Regions from separate parts of the Corynebacterium halotolerans YIM 70093 genome, predicted to be linked through region 4. Evidence: predicted binding sites of a transcription regulator. Region 4 holds the regulator's gene; each other region holds the start of a gene.
The links. Region 4 encodes LexA, which represses DNA repair genes until DNA is damaged. Its sites were predicted from a motif close to CGAACANNTGTTCG; they were not measured.
Positions count from the first base shown of each region.

Region 1 (4,305 bases), 1.5 Mb from region 4:
CACGCCCGTCGCCCGCGACCTCGCCGTCGAGGGCCGCGACCTGGCCGGTGTCCACCAGGCGATGGAGTACCTGCCGCAGCAGAACCACGTCAACGAGGGCGACACGCGGAGCCCGGCCATCGACGCCCGGGGCAAGCGCGTCGTGATCATCGGCGGCGGCGACACCGGCACCGACTGCTTCGGCACGGCCCTGCGCCAGGGCGCGGCGAGCGTCACCCAGTTCGACATCCGCCCGCCGGCCCCTACCCGGCGCGCCGAATCCACCCCGTGGCCCACGTACCCGCTGATCCACCGCGTGGCCACCGCCCACGAGGAGGGCGAGTACGTGGTCACCGGCGACGAATCGGCCGAGGAGATCGAGGCCCTCGGTCTCGCGGTGCGCGGTACCGGGCAGCCCCTGGGCAACCGCGTCTTCACGGCCAACACCGTCTCCTTCCACGGGGAGGATGGCAGGGTCGGGCGGGTCCGCGCCAACGAGGTCGAGGTCGTCGACGGTAGGCGCGTGCCCGTGCCCGGCACCGACTTCGAGGTCGACGCCGACCTCGTGCTCATCGCCCTGGGCTTCACCGGCACCGAGCGCGGCGGCCTGGCCGAGGAGCTGGGGGTGGAGTTCGACGACCGTGGCCGCATGGTCCGCGACGGGCGGTACCGCGCGCGCCTCCGCCCGGTGGCCGGCGGGCCGGTGCCGCGGGTCTACGTCGCCGGCGACAACGGCCGCGGTCAGTCGCTCATCGTCTGGGCGATCGCCGAGGGACGGGCCGCCGCGGCGGCCGTCGACGCGGATCTCATGGGCGAGACGGCCCTGCCGGTCGCGGTGGAGCCGACGACCGTGGCGCTGAAGGCCTGAGGCCGGAGGCGCGGCGAAGCGGCCTGCAGCAGGGGCCTGTGGGGGACCGGCTGTGAGAACGACGGAAACCGCGTACGCTCCCGGTCCCGGCACCTCACCGTGGGAAGGAAACGGCGAGCGATCGGGGTGGTGTAGAGGGCGGACCCGCCGGGTGGCGTCCTCCGCTCACGCGGGGACGTCGAACAGTCCGGGATCGTCCGGGCCGTGGATCGGTGGTGATGGGGAACCCGGTGGTTCGGGCCCGGGTGGATCCGCGGTCCCGGCACCCGGCGGCGCGCCCGTCTCCGGCGGCGCTTCCTTCCGCCCGCGGATCTTGGCCCCCGCGGACCGGTTCTGGGCCACCGTGTCATTGAACCGGAGCTCGTCCGCCCCGGCCGCCCGGAATCCGGCCCTGCCGGTGGCGGGGTCCCGTTCCGAGTGTCCGAGGCCACCCGCCCCGTCGCGTTCGTCCCGGTTGAGGGCGTGGTGCGTGGGGCACAGGATGGTGAGGTTCTCGATGTCGGTGTTGCCGCCCATGGACCAGGGCACCAGGTGGTGGACATCGCATTCGTCGCCGTGGTTGTCGCAGCCCGGTCGGGTGCACACCAGCTCGGAGGCGAGCAGGGCGATGCGCTGGTAGAAGTTCGCCGTGCGCCGCGCCCGCCCGACGTCCAGGGATTGGCCCCTGTCGTCGTGGAGGACCACGAAGTCGGAGTCGGCGGCGCCGAGCCGCAGCAGGGCGAGGGGGTCGAGGAGATCCCCACCGGCGGTGGGGAAGCGGGAGTCGAGCGTCATGTTCTCGATGTCGTCGACGGTCATGGAGATCAGCACGGATCCCGCCCCCCGGACCTTCGGCTCCTTCGTGTTCAGGAAGGTCCGGCAGGCGTGGGCCAGCTGGTCCGCCCGCCGCTGGTCGATGGTGCGTTTGTCGTCCTCATCGTCCACGGAGGACGTCCCCGACCTCGGGTTGACCGCGGCACGGACGAGGGCGGCCATGTCTGCCGGCAGGTAGCCGTCGATCCGCACTCCGCCGTCGGCGTCGGGACGGGAGAGGCGCAGACGACGCTTGCGCAGCGCGGCGAAGGGGTCCTTCTTTCCGTCGGGCTGCGTGGCTGCCGCGTTGGCCCTGCGGACCTGCTCCCGGACCCAGGCCCGCAGGTCCTGCACGTCGCGGCGCTCGGCCTCGCTCAGTGACTGAGACAGCAGCTCCAGGCGACCTGGGACGGCGTGTTTCGACAGGTGGGTCAGCTCCCGCTCGATGATCCTGCGTTTCTCGGCCGAGGCGGACTTTCTCCGTGCCTCCTCCTGGGCGCGGCGCTCCCGCTCGCGACGTCGTTCGGCCTCGCGTCGGGCTTCCCCGTTGTCGGTCTCGTCCTCGCCGGGGTCGGGTGTGGGCTCCACCGGCGGGGCGTAGAGGTCCTCGGCCTGCCGCAGCCGCGAGAACGCCTCGCCCCGCGAGACCCCCAGTCCGTCGGTGAGGTAGTCCACGGTGCGCGTCGAACCCACCAGGCGCCCGGCCGAGTGGAGATCGGCGAGCCAGGCGAAGGAGGCGTCGACGGCGGCCTTGGTGGACATCGCCCGCTCAAGGCGCTCGAGGTCCCCGCGGATGGCGGCGAACGGCAAGGTGTCCGGCTCGGCCATCAGCTCAGCCAGTTCTCTCAGCGCCTTTTCGGCCTGATCGACCAGATCGCTTATCCTCTGCTCAAGCATTATTTCCACCCCCCGGTTTCGCTTGCATGTTCGAGGTTAGCTCAATGGCGCAACACATACAAGCCCCGAGGCGAACATATTTTCCATATGCTCCTCGCGCTCCCTCGCCCCACTCCCGTCCCACGCCGAAGGCCCGGATCCCACGCAGGGGATCCGGGCCTCAGACCGGCGACAGGAGCTAGCCGTCGATCTTCATGTCGCTCGGGTGCCACAGGCCGGAGCGCTGGATCGTCTCGGTGTCGATCTCGGCGTTGTCCGGTGCCTGGCCCTCCGAGTTGGCGCGACGCAGGTAGATCTCGATGGATCCCCAGTCCCGGTGCCAGTCGTCCTTCGTGTAGCTCGGCAGCTCGAAGGACCAGTTCACGGCCTCGGCGGTGCCCATGACGCCGCCGCCCTCGTAGTCCTGGAACGGAGTCAGCGTGGCCTTGCCCGGGTGGTCGGGGGAAATGCGGTACTCCGGAATCTCCGCCACGCCGGCGTAGTGGTCGAAGGTGCGCTGGCAGGGGAACTGCAGCGCCACGGACCAGTCGAGCAGACCCGGCTTCTCGGATCCGACGACGTTGTCCAGCGAGTCCAGGGTGGGCACGCGCGGCGGGGTGAACGCCAGCCACTGCTCGGGGTCGAGACTGTGGTCGGTGGCGGAGACGCGCACGACGTCGGCCTCCTCCGGCAGGGCGTCGAGCGGCAGGCGCAGGTTGCGCCACGACGGCTGCGGGCCGATGTCGAGCATCTCCAGTTCGCCGACCGACTCGGGATCGACCTCCCCGTCGGGGCCGCGGGTGCCGTACTCGAGGACGAGCTCCTGGCCCTCGTGGAGCACGCCGTTGATGTCGTGGTGCTCGATGCGGCCGGCCGCGGAGACGACCAGCAGTGGCGCGTCCTCCCGCTGCTCGGCGGGCAGCTCGTACCAGGCGGTGGTGATCTCCGCGGGGTACTGCGGGCCGGAGGTCCAGGAGCCGACGACCGGGACCTCGGTGTAGTCGAGGTTGAACGGCAGGCGGGCGCGCGAGCCGTTGACGCCGACGTCGCCACGCACACCACCGGTGTTGCCGGTCTCCTGGCCGGTGGCCTCCTCGGAGCCACCCGCGTTGTCGGTGTCGGCGATCGCGCCGACGGACGAGGTGGACACCACGTCCTGGGTGATGGACGGCGGGAGGTTGTTGGCCTCGAAGCCGCGGTTGTCCTCACTTTCGAGGGACTCGCCCAGCCCGACATCCCCGGCCGGGGTCAGGAAGGAGTCGTTGGAGTTCGTCTCGACGAGCGCGTCGTTGGCCAGGCCGCAGGTCTGACCGCCGAGCGCGCGCAGGTTGCCCAGGCCGACGGTGTAGGCGGGGTACTGGTCGATGAAGGCCTTGGTGAAGGACGCCATGGAGAAGCCGACGATGAGCACACACGACACCGCGATCGGGGCGGCGGCCACCCCGGTGAAGCGGCGCAGCCTCTGCTTCCGCTCCTCCCGGTACTCATCGAGCTCGCCGAGGGCCTCGGCGCGGGCGCTGCGGACGTCGCCGATGAAGGACTGGATGACGCCGATGAGAAGTACCGCCAGGGCGATGAACAGCACGATCGTGGACGCCTCGACGCCCTGGTACTGGACGGTCTTGTCGAACCACGGGATGCCGAAGCTGGAGACGTACCACCAGCCGTTGATGCCGGCCAGGGAGATCGCCAGGATGAACAGCACGGCGCCGATGAACAGGGTCCGCGTCCGCGAGGAGCGCAGGGCCATGTAGCTCAGCGCCACCGCGGCCAGGGCCGCCAGGGCGCCG
Region 1 is NC_020302.1:269,606-273,910, forward strand. Features, by position in the region: gene A605_RS01250 (glutamate synthase subunit beta) at 1-847, shown strand, start outside; gene A605_RS01255 (HNH endonuclease signature motif containing protein) at 1,013-2,536, opposite strand; gene A605_RS01260 (arabinosyltransferase domain-containing protein) at 2,715-4,305, opposite strand, start outside.
Region 1: A605_RS01255 (HNH endonuclease signature motif containing protein) is a predicted target of LexA. The motif match lies at 2,608-2,621, and genes of this name have one in related genera.

Region 2 (4,305 bases), 260 kb from region 4:
TCCTCGTCGCGGAGATGCTGCGCAACTAGCCGCGCCGGTACACAGACCCCCCCTGCCCGGGACCGTGTCCTCCCCGTCACCGGGGAGGGCGCGGTCCCCCGCCTTTGCCGGGGCGCCCACCGGTCAGAATGGTGGGTGGCCGTCCTCCTCCCACCCGGTCCCCTCACCCCGGGCCTCCTCGCGCTGCCGCTTGCGCAGCTGCGCCTCCCGGCGGGCCCGGTTGCGCCTGGCCGTCAGTCGCTGACCCACGGTGGTCTGCCAGCGGCGTGATTGTCCGGCCAGCGGACCCTGCGGCTCGTCACATGCCCAGGACTGGTCGTCGAACAGCCAGTACACCACGTCCGTCTCGGGGTCGAGGAGGTAGAACGCCCGACGGGCGGTCTTCTCGTTGTGGTGGTGCTGGCACAGCGAGACCAGATTTCCCGCGGCGGTCGGCCCGCCGTCGGCGTAGTCGATGCGGTGGTCCTTCTGGCAGCGGGGGGCCGGGCGATCGCAGCCCGGCCACCGGCACACACCGTCGCGACCCTCGACGTAGGCCGCGATCGTCTCCGGGGTCTGGTAGCCCTCGGCCTCGACGTCGGCGTAGGCGTCGATGTCGCGGGTGTGGGTCACCCGGGCCATCATCCGTTCCTCCTCACACTCACTGAGGTGGCCCGCGCCGGGCACGTAGGCCGGGGAGTCGGGCCGGTCGCCGGCCTTGTACATGTTGAGCACCACCTTCGTGCCCTCCGCGCCGAGGAGCAGATCGACGAGTGCCTCCAGCAGGGTCATGCCGACGGCCTGGGCGTGGGCACGCACGCGCGTGTCGACGGCCGTGCCCGTCGCCGCGTCGAGGGAGGCGTGCAGGTGCGCGGTGCCGTCCGGGTCGACGGCCATGTCGTAGCGCTGCGCGTCCGTGCCCTCGTCGCCGTCCGCCGGCTTGTCGTCGGTGGCGATGGTGGTGTCCAGGGACTTGAGGATCTGGTTGATCTTGCGCCGCAGCGCCTGTTTGTTCGGCAGCACCTGGTTGGCGCGTTTCGGGGTCAGGTAGTCGGTCAGCGCCTCGTCGATCGTCGCCATCATCGCGGAATCGTCGTGGTCGGCCTTGAGGAGGGTGTCGCTGATGATGCGCAGCCGGTAGAGATCCAGGTGGCACAGTTCGTCCTGGAGGGCGCGCAGGCGGGGAAGTTCGGCGAGGGTGGCGTAGGCGTGGATCGCGTCGACGAGGTAGGTCTCGGAGTAGCCGGTGGAGCGGTACAGGCGGGCGGTCAGCGTGGCGACGCTCTCGGTGTCGAGGACGTCGATCTCACCGGGCAGCACCTCGGCCCACAACTCGTGTTCGGCGCGCAGCAGCCGGTGCCGACGTACGGCGACCGGATCCGTCACGGAACACACCGCGTAGTAGGCGGAAGGGTTCCGCGGGGGTGGGGTGGATATCGGGGAGGGCGTCGGGGCGGGCAAGGGGCACATCACCTCCGGGGTGAAGGGCTCGCAGGGAACAGTCATTAGATCAGGTGTTCGACATGAACCCTAGAACAGCGCCCGGACACGGGCCTTCTCAGCCACCCGGTTTATAGTGAGTCCCCGCGCCCACCTGCGGGAACAGGGCAGCCGCGCTAGTCCCCCTCGGCGCGCACGCGCACCCGCGACCGGTCGTTGACCACCTCGCCGGCCGCCGGCTCCTGGCTTGTCACCTGGCCGTCGCCGTCCCCGCGCTTGCTGAAGCGCAACCCCGCCCCCTCGATCGTCTGCTCCGCCTCGTCCAGCGACATGCCGGTCACCGAGGGCACCGTGATCCTGCCCGGCACGGTGAGCACCACCTCCGTGTCGCCGACCTCGGCCGGGTCGATGTGGGTGCCCGGAGCGGGGGAGACCTTCACCACGGTGTCGGCCGCGGAGCCGGTCTCGTCGTTGTCGCGGGTGACGTCGACGTCGAAGCCGGCATCCTCGACCGCCTGCTCGGCCTCGTCGCTGTTCATGCCGGTCACATCCGGGACCGTCGCCGCGTTCGAGACGACCAGGTCCACCTCCGAGCCACGCTCGAGCGACGTGCCGGCCGTCGGGTTGACGTCGGTGACCTGGTCCGCCGGGGCGTCGTCACTGAACTCCTCCGTCACCGAGCCGACCACCAGCCCGGCGTCCTCGAGGACGGAACGCGCCTCGCTGCGGTCCATGCCCACCACGTCCGGCACGTCGATGGGCTGCGGCCCACGGGAGACGTGCACCGTCACCGTGGAGCCGATCGGGACGGGCTCACCCGGCGACGGCTCCGTCTCGGCGATCACGCCAGGCGGAACGCTGTCCGAGTAGACCTGCTCCCCGGTGGCGGTCTCCAGGGTGCGTTCGGCCGCCAGCGAGCGGTACGTCTCGACGTCCGCGCCGGTGGGCACGTCGGGCACGGTCGGCTGCCCCTGGGAGACCAGCACCGTGACCTCCTCGCCGCGCACCAGGCGGTCGCCGATGGGCGGCTCGGTGCCGGCGATCTGGTCCGAGGGCACTTCATTGCTGTAGACGATGCGGGTGGCGGTGGTGAACCCGGCCTCCTCGACGGTGGCGACGGCCTCCACGCGGTCCATTCCCAGCACCTGCGGGATCTCCCCGTAACGCCCCGAACCGAACCACCACGCGCCGACGGCCACCGCCGCGGTGAGCGCCACGATGACCACCAGCCACACGACCAGCCCCACCCGCGAGCGGTTGGTCACCGGCTTCGGCTCCACCGGCAGGTCCGGGTCATTGAGGGCCGCGACCGACAGGGCGGTGGCGTCGGCGTCCCCGGCGTCGTCCCCGTCGATGTCACCGGTGTCCTCGCGCCGGGCAGGCACCGCCGGGGGAGCCTGCGGGGCCGCCGGATCCGGGTAGGGGGCCGGCGGTCCGGAGGGCAGGATGGAGGTCTCGGAGGGAGAGGGGGTGTCCGCGGGCCCGACGGGACCGAACACAGCGGTCTCGTCGGTGGGGTCCGGGGCCGCGGCGGTCGGGCCGATGATGCCGGTGGCCTCGAGTGGCCCGACGATGTCGGTGGTGTCGGTGGGCACCGCCGCGGCACGGTGGGCGGCGGAGTTGCGCGGCACCGGCACAGTGAAGGCCGGCAGCGCCAGCTCCCCGGCGACGTCGTCCAGGGCGGCGAGGAACTCCGCGGCGTCGGAGAAGCGCTCCCGGGGATCGCGCGTGGTGGCACTGGCCACCAGGGCGTCGAAAAGCGGCGGAATACCGGCGATGCACGTGCTCGGCGCGGGCACGTCGTCGTTGAGGCGGGCGAAGGCGTGGCCGAGCTGGGTGTCGCCGGAGAAGGGCGTGGTGCCGGTGAGCAGTTCGAACAGGACCACACCGGCGGAGTAGACGTCGGAGGCCGGGGTGATCTCGGTGCCGTCGACCTGCTCGGGGGAGAGGTAGGCGACGGTGCCGACGATCTGGTCGGAGCTGTGGGTGGCCGCGCTCGCGGCCCGCACCAGTCCGAAATCGGCGAGCTTGACCCGGCTGTCGCCGTTGATGAGGATGTTGTCCGGCTTGAGGTCGCGGTGGACCATGCCCGCCTGATGAGCCACCGACAGGCCGGTGAGCACCGCCCGCATCACCGCGGCCGCGGCGTGCGGGGGCATCGGGCCACGCTCGGCGAGCAGCTCGCGCAGCGTGCCGCCGGTGATCAGCTCCATGACGAGGAACAGGTGGTCGCCGTCGGAACCGAAGTCGTAGACGTTGACCAGGTTCGGGTGCGTCAGCTGCGCCATCGCCCGCGCCTCGCGGCGGAAGCGGGTGCGGAAAACGTGGTCGTCGATGTAGCGCTCGTCCATGACCTTCGCGGCCACGGCCCGACCCAGCCGCAGATCCACGCAGCGGTAGACGGTGGACATGCCACCCCGCGCGATCGGGTGATCGATGCGGTAGCGGTCCTCGAGGACGTCTCCCACTGTCAGCTGAGCCATGCGCACTAGTATGGTCGATCGCTCGTCCCGCATGCCAGCCGCCCTGCCGGACCCGTGGTGCAGGTCCGGCACGTAGAATGTTCACCGTGAGTTCCACTGACAAGACCCTCGATGAGCTGCTCGCCGATGAGCGGCTGCTGACCCTGCCGGAGACCGCCGACCGCCTGGGGGTGGTGGTCACCCGCGTCCACGACCTGCTCAGCGACAAGAAGCTGCTGGCCTACCGGCGCGACGGGCAGCGCCTCATCCCCGCCTCCTTCCTCGGCGAGAAGGACACCGTCAACAAGTTCGTGCCCGGTGTGATCACGCTGCTGTCCGACGGCGGCTACAGCGATGAGGAGATCCTGCACTACCTGTTCACCGAGGACGCCTCCCTGCCCGGCCGCCCCGTCGACGCCCTCCA
Region 2 is NC_020302.1:2,079,594-2,083,898, reverse strand. Features, by position in the region: gene A605_RS09670 (class II 3-deoxy-7-phosphoheptulonate synthase) at 1-29, shown strand, start outside; gene A605_RS09665 (HNH endonuclease signature motif containing protein) at 124-1,365, opposite strand; gene pknB (Stk1 family PASTA domain-containing Ser/Thr kinase) at 1,596-3,902, opposite strand; gene A605_RS09655 (Rv2175c family DNA-binding protein) at 3,980-4,305, shown strand, end outside.
Region 2: A605_RS09665 (HNH endonuclease signature motif containing protein) is a predicted target of LexA. The motif match lies at 1,487-1,500, and genes of this name have one in related genera.

Region 3 (4,305 bases), 920 kb from region 4:
GGTCGCTGCCGCCGGTGCGGGGAGCCGCGCTCGACGTCGGTTACGGGGAAGGCCGGCTGGTGCGCCGGCTGGCCCCGCACGTCGGGCAGGTCACGGGCATCGACACCGACCCGGCGATCATCGATGCCGCGCGGGCCCGGGGTGTGCCCGCCAACGCCGCCTTCCGGGTCGGCGGGTTGGCGGAGGTGCGCGGCCGCTTCGACGTCGTCACCATGGTCGCGGTGCTCCACCACCTGCGGGCCCGCGAGGCCCTGGAGCAGGTCGTCGGGTTGCTCAACCCCGGAGGGCGCTTCCTCTGCGTCGGGCTGGCGCGTGTCGACGGCGCGGTCGACCTCGCCTGGGACGTGCTCAACGCCGCGACGAATCCGGTGATCGGCGTCCTCAAACACCCGCGGGTCAACCGCGGGGCGATCGCCGAACCCGCCTTCCGGACCGTTGAACCCACGCTCGCGCTGGATGAACTGCGGACCGTGGGCGCCGAGGTGATGCCCGGGCTGCGGGTGCGCCGCCGGCAGGGCTTCCGCCACACCCTCAAGTGGACCCGGCCGGGGTGATGCCCCCGGCTCAGAAGGGTGGCGCGTCATCCTGCTCCTCCCTGATCATCCGGGGCGGGTGCTGTCCGGCCGGTCCGGGGCGGGGCCCCTTCCGGCTCTGCTCCCGACGCCGGGCCTCGGCCTTCGCGCGGGCGCGTTCGTGGCGGCGGGCGCGGCGCTGGCTCAACGTCTGCACCCAGCGACGCTGCTTCGGTGCCAGCGGCCCCTCCGCCTCGTCGACCACCCACCGACCGTCGGCGAAGAGCCAGATCACGTCGCCGGTGTGGGCGTCGAGCGCGTAGTGGACCTGGCCGTCCGACTTCCGGTTGTGGTGGTGCTGGCACAGGCACACCATGTTGGCGGCCGCCGTGGGGCCGCCGTCGCGGTGGTTGATCCGGTGGTCTTTCTGAGAGTAGACCGCCGGCCGGTTGCAGCCGGGCCAGCGGCAGGTGCCGTCGCGGCCCTCCAGGTAGGCCCGGATGGCCGGGTTGGGCCGGTAGCCCGCCACCTCCGCCTCGGCCGCCTCGGCCATGTCCCGGACCTTGGCGGCCATCTCCACCGCGCGTTCGGTGCATTCCCGGTCCAGCCAACCGACGGGCTGGAGGAAACCGGGGGCGTCGTCGACGTCGTGGGCGAGGTAGACGTCGAGGACCACCTGGACCTGGATCTTCTCCAGCAGGAGAGCCGTGAGGGCCCGGGCGAAGCTGCAGCCGTGCTCGGTGGCGTAGGTGCGCACGGCCTTCTCGACGCTCGCGTAGGTCAGCGCATCCAGGCGGAACTCAGTGGTCACCGAACCGTCGGCGTCGGTGTGGGAGCGGTAGGAGTTCGACGCCCGGGATTCCTCGGCGTCGTCGACGCCTTCAGGCTCATCCGGGTTCTCTGCGTCCTCCATGCCCGCAGTGTCCTCCGTTTCCTCGATCTTCTCCAGCATCCGGATCACTCCCCGGATCTTGCGGGTGATCGACGCCGGGGTGGGCAGCAGCGGGTTGGGACGGGTGGGGGAGAGGTGCTCGGTGAGGATGTCGTCGAGGGTTTCCCAGAAGAAGGGGTCGTCGTAGAGGTCGGTCGACAGTCCGATCAGCGCCTCGTCGATCTTTCTCAGGTGGAACATGTCCAGGTGGTGCAGCTCCTCGACCAGCTCCCGCAGGGCGGGCAGTTTGTCGAGGGTGTCCAGGGCCTCCAGATTCGAGGCGATGAAGCGCGGGGAGCTGCCGATCGAACGGGCCAGGCCGGCGGCGACTGTGGTCCAGTCGCGTTCGTCGGCGTGAAAATCCGTGGGCATGCACGCCCGCCAGGACTTGTATTCGGCCACGCGTGCTAAACGACGCGTCGCCGCCAGTGGGTCCGAGGTGGAGCAGACGGAGAAGTAGGCTTCAGGGGCATTCGTACCGGTAATGGGAAAGATCACCTCCCTGGAAGGTGGTCGGTTCGTCATGGCTGTGAAGCAGTTCGAACACCAGATCATGTGTTCGATTGCCAAGTTAGGACATGCCATGGACACGACCACCCCCGCGGGGGTGATTCACATGAATAAACCCCCGCGAGCAGGAGGACTTCCTGCTCGCGGGGGCCGACGCCGTCGAACGCGGCGTCGATAAGCGTTCTAGCGCTGCGAGCGGTACCAGCTGATCAGCGCGTCGGTGGAGGCGTCGCCGGAGTCGGGCCCCTCCTCGCCGGAGACGGCCGCGGCCAGTGACTTGGCCTGTTGCTTGCCCAGCTCCACGCCCCACTGGTCGAAGGAGTTGATGTCCCAGATGACGCCCTGGACGAAGGTGATGTGCTCGTAGAGCGCGATCAACGCGCCGAGCACGGCCGGGGTGAGCTCCTCGGCGAGGATGGTCGTCGAGGGGCGGTTACCGGGCATGACCTTGTGCGGAACGAGCGCGGCATCGACCCCCTCCGCCTCGATCTCCCCGGCCGTCTTTCCGAAGGCCAGTACCTTGGTCTGGGCGAAGAAATTGCCCATGAGCAGGTCGTGCATGGAACCCTCACCGGTGGCGGTGGGCAGGTCCTCCTTCGGACGGGCGAAGCCGATGAAGTCGGCCGGCACGATGCGGGTGCCCTGGTGCATGAGCTGGAAGAAGGCGTGCTGACCGTTGGTGCCCGGCTCGCCCCAGTAGATCTCACCGGTGCCGTACTCCACGGCCCCGCCGTCGCGACGCACGGACTTGCCGTTGGACTCCATGGTCAGCTGCTGCAGGTAGGCGGGGAAACGTGCCAGGTCCTGGGAGTAGGGGAGTACCGCGTGGGTGTCCGCGCCGTGGAAGTTGGCGTACCAGACGCCCAGCAGCGCCATGAGCACGGGCACGTTCTGGTCGAACTGCGTGGAGCGGAAGTGCTCGTCCATCGCCCGGAAACCCTCGAGGAAGCGCATGAAGTCCAGGGGGCCGATGACCGCCATGAGCGACAGGCCGATGGCGGAGTCGACGGAGTAGCGCCCGCCCACCCAGTCCCAGAACGGGAACATGTTGGCGGTGTCGATGCCGAACTCGGCGACCTTCTCCGCGTTGGTGCTCACCGCGACGAAGTGCTTGGCGACGGCCGACTCGTCCCCGTCGAAGGCGTCGAGCAGCCAACGCTTCGCGGCGTGGGCGTTGGCCAGGGTCTCCTGGGTGGTGAAGGTCTTGGAGGCCACGATGAACAGGGTGGAACCCGGATCGAGCTCATCCAGGACCGAGACCAGGTCCGCCGGATCGACGTTGGAGACGAACTCCGCGGTGATACCGGCGGTGGCGTACGAGCGCAGTGCCCGGGTGGCCATGGCCGGGCCCAGATCCGAGCCGCCGATGCCGATGTTGACCACCTTCTTGATGGTGTGGCCGGTGTGGCCGAGCCAGTTGCCCGAACGCAGCGCGGAGGCGAAGTCGCGCATCCGGCCGAGCACCTCGTGGACGTCCGCCGCGACGTCCTGACCGTCGACGCTCAGATCCTCCTCGACCGGCAGCCGCAGCGCGGTGTGCAGCACCGCACGGTCCTCGGTGTTGTTGATGCGCTCGCCGGTGAACATCTCCTCGATCCGCTCGCCCAGCTCCGCCTTCTTGGCCAGCACGACCAGAGCGTCACGGGTCTCGTCGTCGATGAGGTTCTTCGACAGATCCACATGCAGCCCGGCGGCGTCGAAGGTGTACTTCTCGACGCGCTCCGGGTCGGAGGCGAACAGCTCGCGCAGAGTCTGGGTCTGCTTCTGCTCGAAGTGGGTCTCGAGATACTTCCACTCTTCCGAAGATGTCATGTCGGCCATGGCGACGGCTCCTATTGCTGCGTTAACGGACTCAACCTTTCCCACGAATGTAGTGAAGAACCTCCCCCGTCGCCGGGTATCCGGCTTTTCGGTGCCACGGACACGCATCGGGGGCACAATGGGGGCCATGAGCATTGTCAAGATCAACGCATTGTCCGTGCCTGAGGGCTCCGGCGAGGAGCTGGAGAAGCGCTTCGCGGCCCGCAAACACGCCGTCGACTCCTCCCCGGGCTTCGAGGGATTCCAGCTGCTGCGCCCGGTGGCGGGGGAGAACCGTTACTTCGTGGTCACCCGCTGGGCCGACCAGGCATCCTACGAGGCGTGGCGTGACGGCGACGCCCGCGCCGCCCACGGCGAAGGCGAGGGGCAGCAGCCGCGCAAGCCTGTGGCCTCGGGCGCCGAACTCCTCGAGTTCGAGGTCGTGCTCGACTCCACGAAAGAAGATTAAGGAGTAAAGGTGGGGGCATGACCTCCACCGACTCCGCCACTGACATTGACCTGAAGAAACTGATCAATGACACCCCGAAGGGC
Region 3 is NC_020302.1:900,552-904,856, forward strand. Features, by position in the region: gene A605_RS04260 (class I SAM-dependent methyltransferase) at 15-554, shown strand; gene A605_RS04265 (HNH endonuclease signature motif containing protein) at 565-1,815, opposite strand; gene pgi (glucose-6-phosphate isomerase) at 2,137-3,774, opposite strand; gene A605_RS04275 (antibiotic biosynthesis monooxygenase family protein) at 3,902-4,222, shown strand; gene A605_RS04280 (NAD-dependent succinate-semialdehyde dehydrogenase) at 4,240-4,305, shown strand, end outside.
Region 3: A605_RS04265 (HNH endonuclease signature motif containing protein) is a predicted target of LexA. The motif match lies at 1,992-2,005, and genes of this name have one in related genera.

Region 4 (4,305 bases):
GGTGCGCAAGGCCGTCAGCTCCGGCCAGTCGGCCGAGTACGCCACGGTCGTCGCCACCGACAAGTTCGTGGCCATGTTCGAGGCCGCCGGCGGAGTCATGGCCGAGCGCACGACCGATCTGCGGGACATCCGCGACCGCGTCATCGCCGAGTTGCGCGGGGAGGCTGAACCCGGCCTGCCGGAGATCGACGGCGAGGGCGTGATCTTCGCCGAGGATCTCTCACCCGCCGACACCGCCACCCTCGACACCGACCACGTCGTCGCCCTGGTCACCGAGCTCGGCGGCCCGACCAGCCACACCGCGATCATCGCCCGGCAGCTCAACCTGCCCTGCATCGTCGCCGTCGGCGCCACCGTCCGTGACATCCCCGCCGACGAGATGGTGCTCGTCGACGGTGCCCTGGGCACCGTCACCCGCGGCGCCGATCCGGATCTCGCCCTCGCCGCCGTCGCCGAGTCCCGCGAACGCGCCGCCCTCATCGCGCAGTGGCGCGGCCCGGGCCGGACCTCGGACGGGCACCGGGTGCAACTGCTGGCGAACGTCGCCGACGGCAACGCCGCCCGCCTCGCCTCCGACGCCCAGGTGGAGGGGGTGGGCCTCTACCGCACGGAGATGAGCTTCCTGTCCACGACCGAGGAGCCGGGCGTCGATGAGCAGGCGAGAGTCTACCGCCGGGTCTTCGACGCCTTCCCGGAGTCCAAGGTCGTCATCCGCACCCTCGACGCCGGCTCCGACAAGCCGATCGCCTACGCCAACCTCGACGAGGAGGAGAACCCGGCCCTCGGGGTGCGGGGTCTGCGCATCGCCCACGGCAACGAGGGGCTGCTCACCCGCCAGCTCGACGCGATCGCCCGGGCCGCCGAGGGGCGCGGCGACAACGCCCCCACCTGGGTCATGGCGCCGATGGTCGCCACGGCAGAGGAGGCGAAGTGGTTCGCCGGTCTGTGCCGGGAGCGGGGCCTGACACCCGGCGCCATGATCGAGGTCCCGGCCGCCGTGCTCATGGCCGACAAGATCATGCCGCACCTGGACTTCGTGTCCATCGGCACCAATGACCTGACCCAGTACACGATGGCCGCCGACCGGCTCTCTCCGCGCCTGGCGCATCTGACCGATCCCTGGCAACCGGCCGTGCTGCGGCTGGTCCGCCACACCTGCGAGGCCGGCGCCGAGGCCGGTATCCCCGTCGGCGTGTGCGGTGAGGCCGGCGCGGACCCCGCACTCGCCTGTGTGCTCACGGGCCTGGGCGTGAACTCCCTGTCCGCGGCCGCCACCGCGGTGGCCGGGGTGGGCGCCCAGCTCGCCGAGGTTGATCTGGAGCGTTGCCGGGAGATCGCCGACGCCGCACTGGCGGCCGAGGGGGCCGCTGAGGCCCGCGAGACCGTGCGCACCATGCTGCGGGCATAGTCCACGCAGAGACCAGGGGCGGGTCCCGGGGAGAGAATTCCCCGGGGCCCGCCCCTGTTCGTCCACGCATATCAGTCGGCGACGACGACCTCGATCTCCCGGTCGCGCAGGGCTGTGAGGAAGGACTCGGGGGCCGAGGGGTCGGTGATCACGACGTCGATGTCGTCGATGCCGGCGAAGCTGACCAGGTAGTCGTTGCCCAGCTTGGTGGAGTCGCACAGCACGACCACCTTGTGGGCGTTGGTGACCATCGCCGCCTTGATGGCGGCCTCCTGCGCGTCGGCGGTGGACAGGCCGTGGTCCAGGGTCAGGGCATTGGTGCCGATGAAGGCGACGTCGGCACGCATCAGGGCCAGCGTGCGCAGTGCGGTGTCGCCGACGACGGCCTGGGTGATGGCGCGGACGCTGCCGCCGAGCAGCTGCACCTCGGGAAGGCCCTTGTTGGCCAGGTTGAGGGCGATGGGCAGGCTGTTGGTCACGACCGACCAGTACCGGGACTGTGGTCGCTCCGCGATGAGCTCGGCCAGGGTGCCGATCGTCGAGCCGGAGTCCAGGAACAGTCCGCCGTCCGACTCGGGGAGGAACTGCAGGGCGGCCCGGGCGATCGCGGACTTGGCGGTCGGGGCGGAGCGGAAGCGGGCGTCGAGCGAGAATTCGGTGGTCTGGAAGGTCTGGCTGGCGACGGCGCCGCCATGGACACGGTGGACCACGCCCTCGCGGTCGAGCACGGCGAGGTCACGGCGGATGGTCTCGGCCGTCACGTCGAACCGGTTCGCCAACTCGGTGACGTTGACACGCCCCTCCACGGCGGTGAAAGAGGCGATCTGGCGGCGGCGCTCCTCTGCGTACATGTTTCCTCACAGACAAACAAGGTGATCGGGCGGATGCCCACGCCTGCCATTGTGGCAAATTTGTCCGCCCCGGTGGCGGGTTTTTCCACGTCGGCAGTGGGCAGGGGAGCGGCGGAATGGCTCGAAGGGGCGGAAGATGCGGGTCAGAGGGTCCGGAACCACCTTCCGTTCACGTGGGAACATGTGACTTTTCCCGTCGGACAGCTCAACCCAATCCGGGGGTGAGAGAGCAGATCACGGGGCGCGCCCCATGTGGGCGCCTGAAGGCGGGAGGGGAGGGCCGGCCCCGTGGGTGGGCCGTGGCCCGGAAGCTAGAGCTTGCGCATCACGGAGACAACCTTGCCCATGATCTCGGCGTTCTCACCGGGGATCGGGGCGTAGGCGTCGTTGTGCGGCAGCAGCCACACGCCGGTGGAATCGCGGTGGAACTCCTTGACGGTGGCCTCCCCGTCGATGAGCGCGGCGACGAACTCGCCCTCCTCGGCCACGGGCTGGGAGCGGACGACGACCCAGTCGCCGTCGAGGATGCCGGCGTCCCGCATGGACTCGCCGATGACCTTGAGCATGTAGAGCTCGCCGTCGCCGACGATCTCGGTGGGCAGCGGGAAGTAGTCGTCGACGTGCTGGTCGGCCAGGATCGGGGAGCCGGCGGCGATGTTGCCCACCACCGGGATGTAGTTGGCGGCGCCGGCGTCGGCCGGGGCTTCCGCGGCGGGGGATGCCTTGCGTCCCGGCTTCGAGGGGCCGTCGGTGTCCGGAAGGTGGCGCACGTCCACGGCCCGCGGCTTGTTCGGGTCCCGGCGCAGGAAGCCCTTCTTCTCGAGCTCCTTGAGTTGATAGGCCACCGAGGAGGTGGACTGGAGGCCGGCCGCGTCACCGATCTCGCGGATGCTCGGCGGGTAGCCGCGCAGCACCACGGCGTCGCGGATCACCTCGAGGATGCGACGCTGGCGGTCGGACAGGGAGGCGGGATCGGGCTTGCCGGTGGGGGAGGTGGTGACTTTGGTCCTCGAGCTCTGGCGTGCCATGTCTGCGGACTCCTTTGTGGGTGGCGGGGCGTGGTCGGCTCGGATTGGCGGGATCGGCGTGGCCGGTCGAGTTGTTCGAATCGGCGGATGGCCGCGGGCCATTCATCTAATACATGTCTATCACGAACTGGCACTAATGTTCGACTATTTCCCCGGGCGGTGTGGACAGGTGTTCGAGTGGGTGCTATAAATCGAACACGAAAGCGGTATCGAACACCTGAACGGGCGTTCTGTTCGAGACCGTCCGGTGCCCGGATATGCTCGACGGCGACAGGAAGGACGACGCCATGACCACCTCGCTGAACCAGCTTAACCCAGCTCACCCTGCCCGTACATCCTCCTCGTCCATTGTCCCGGCTGCGGCTGTCTGGGATCCCGTCCGGGGCGGGCAGGGGGAGGCGGACGTGGCCGATGTTCGAACTCTGCGTCCAGCGAATCGAACGGAGGGACGAGTTCAGTCTCGGCTTCCAGGCCGCGCTGTGGGGCGCGACCGCGAGACTCCGCAGGGCACGGCGGGTGGAGCCTATCTGACGGGGGCGGTCTTCGGGCTGTGCGTCGTGCTCGGCACCTTCTTCATCGGCGGCGGCGGGGAAGCGGCGCCCCCTGCGCAGCCGAGTTCGCTGACCACCCCGGTGCCGGATCCCCGGTGACGCGGCCGCCCCGGAGGGCCGGCGGGGGAGAGGTAGGCTGATAAGCCGAGCCCCGCCCGTCATCGACACCGGAAAGGCCAGGGATTCCTCCCCGTGTACTGCCCCTTCTGCCACCACGACCACTCCCGCGTCATTGATTCACGCGTCGTCGAGGGCGGGTCCGCCATCCGCCGTCGCCGGGAATGCACCAGCTGCCAGGGACGCTTCACCACCATCGAGAAGGCGGTTCTGCTGGTGGTCAAGCGCAACGGCCTGACCGAACCCTTCAGCCGGGAGAAGGTCATCCTCGGCGTGCGTCGGGCCTGCCAGGGCCGGGACGTCTCCGATGACGCGCTCAAGCGTCTCGCGCAGGAGGTCGAGGAGACCGT
Region 4 is NC_020302.1:1,819,276-1,823,580, reverse strand. Features, by position in the region: gene ptsP (phosphoenolpyruvate--protein phosphotransferase) at 1-1,408, shown strand, start outside; gene A605_RS08495 (DeoR/GlpR family DNA-binding transcription regulator) at 1,480-2,259, opposite strand; gene lexA (transcriptional repressor LexA) at 2,571-3,287, opposite strand; gene nrdR (transcriptional regulator NrdR) at 4,031-4,305, shown strand, end outside.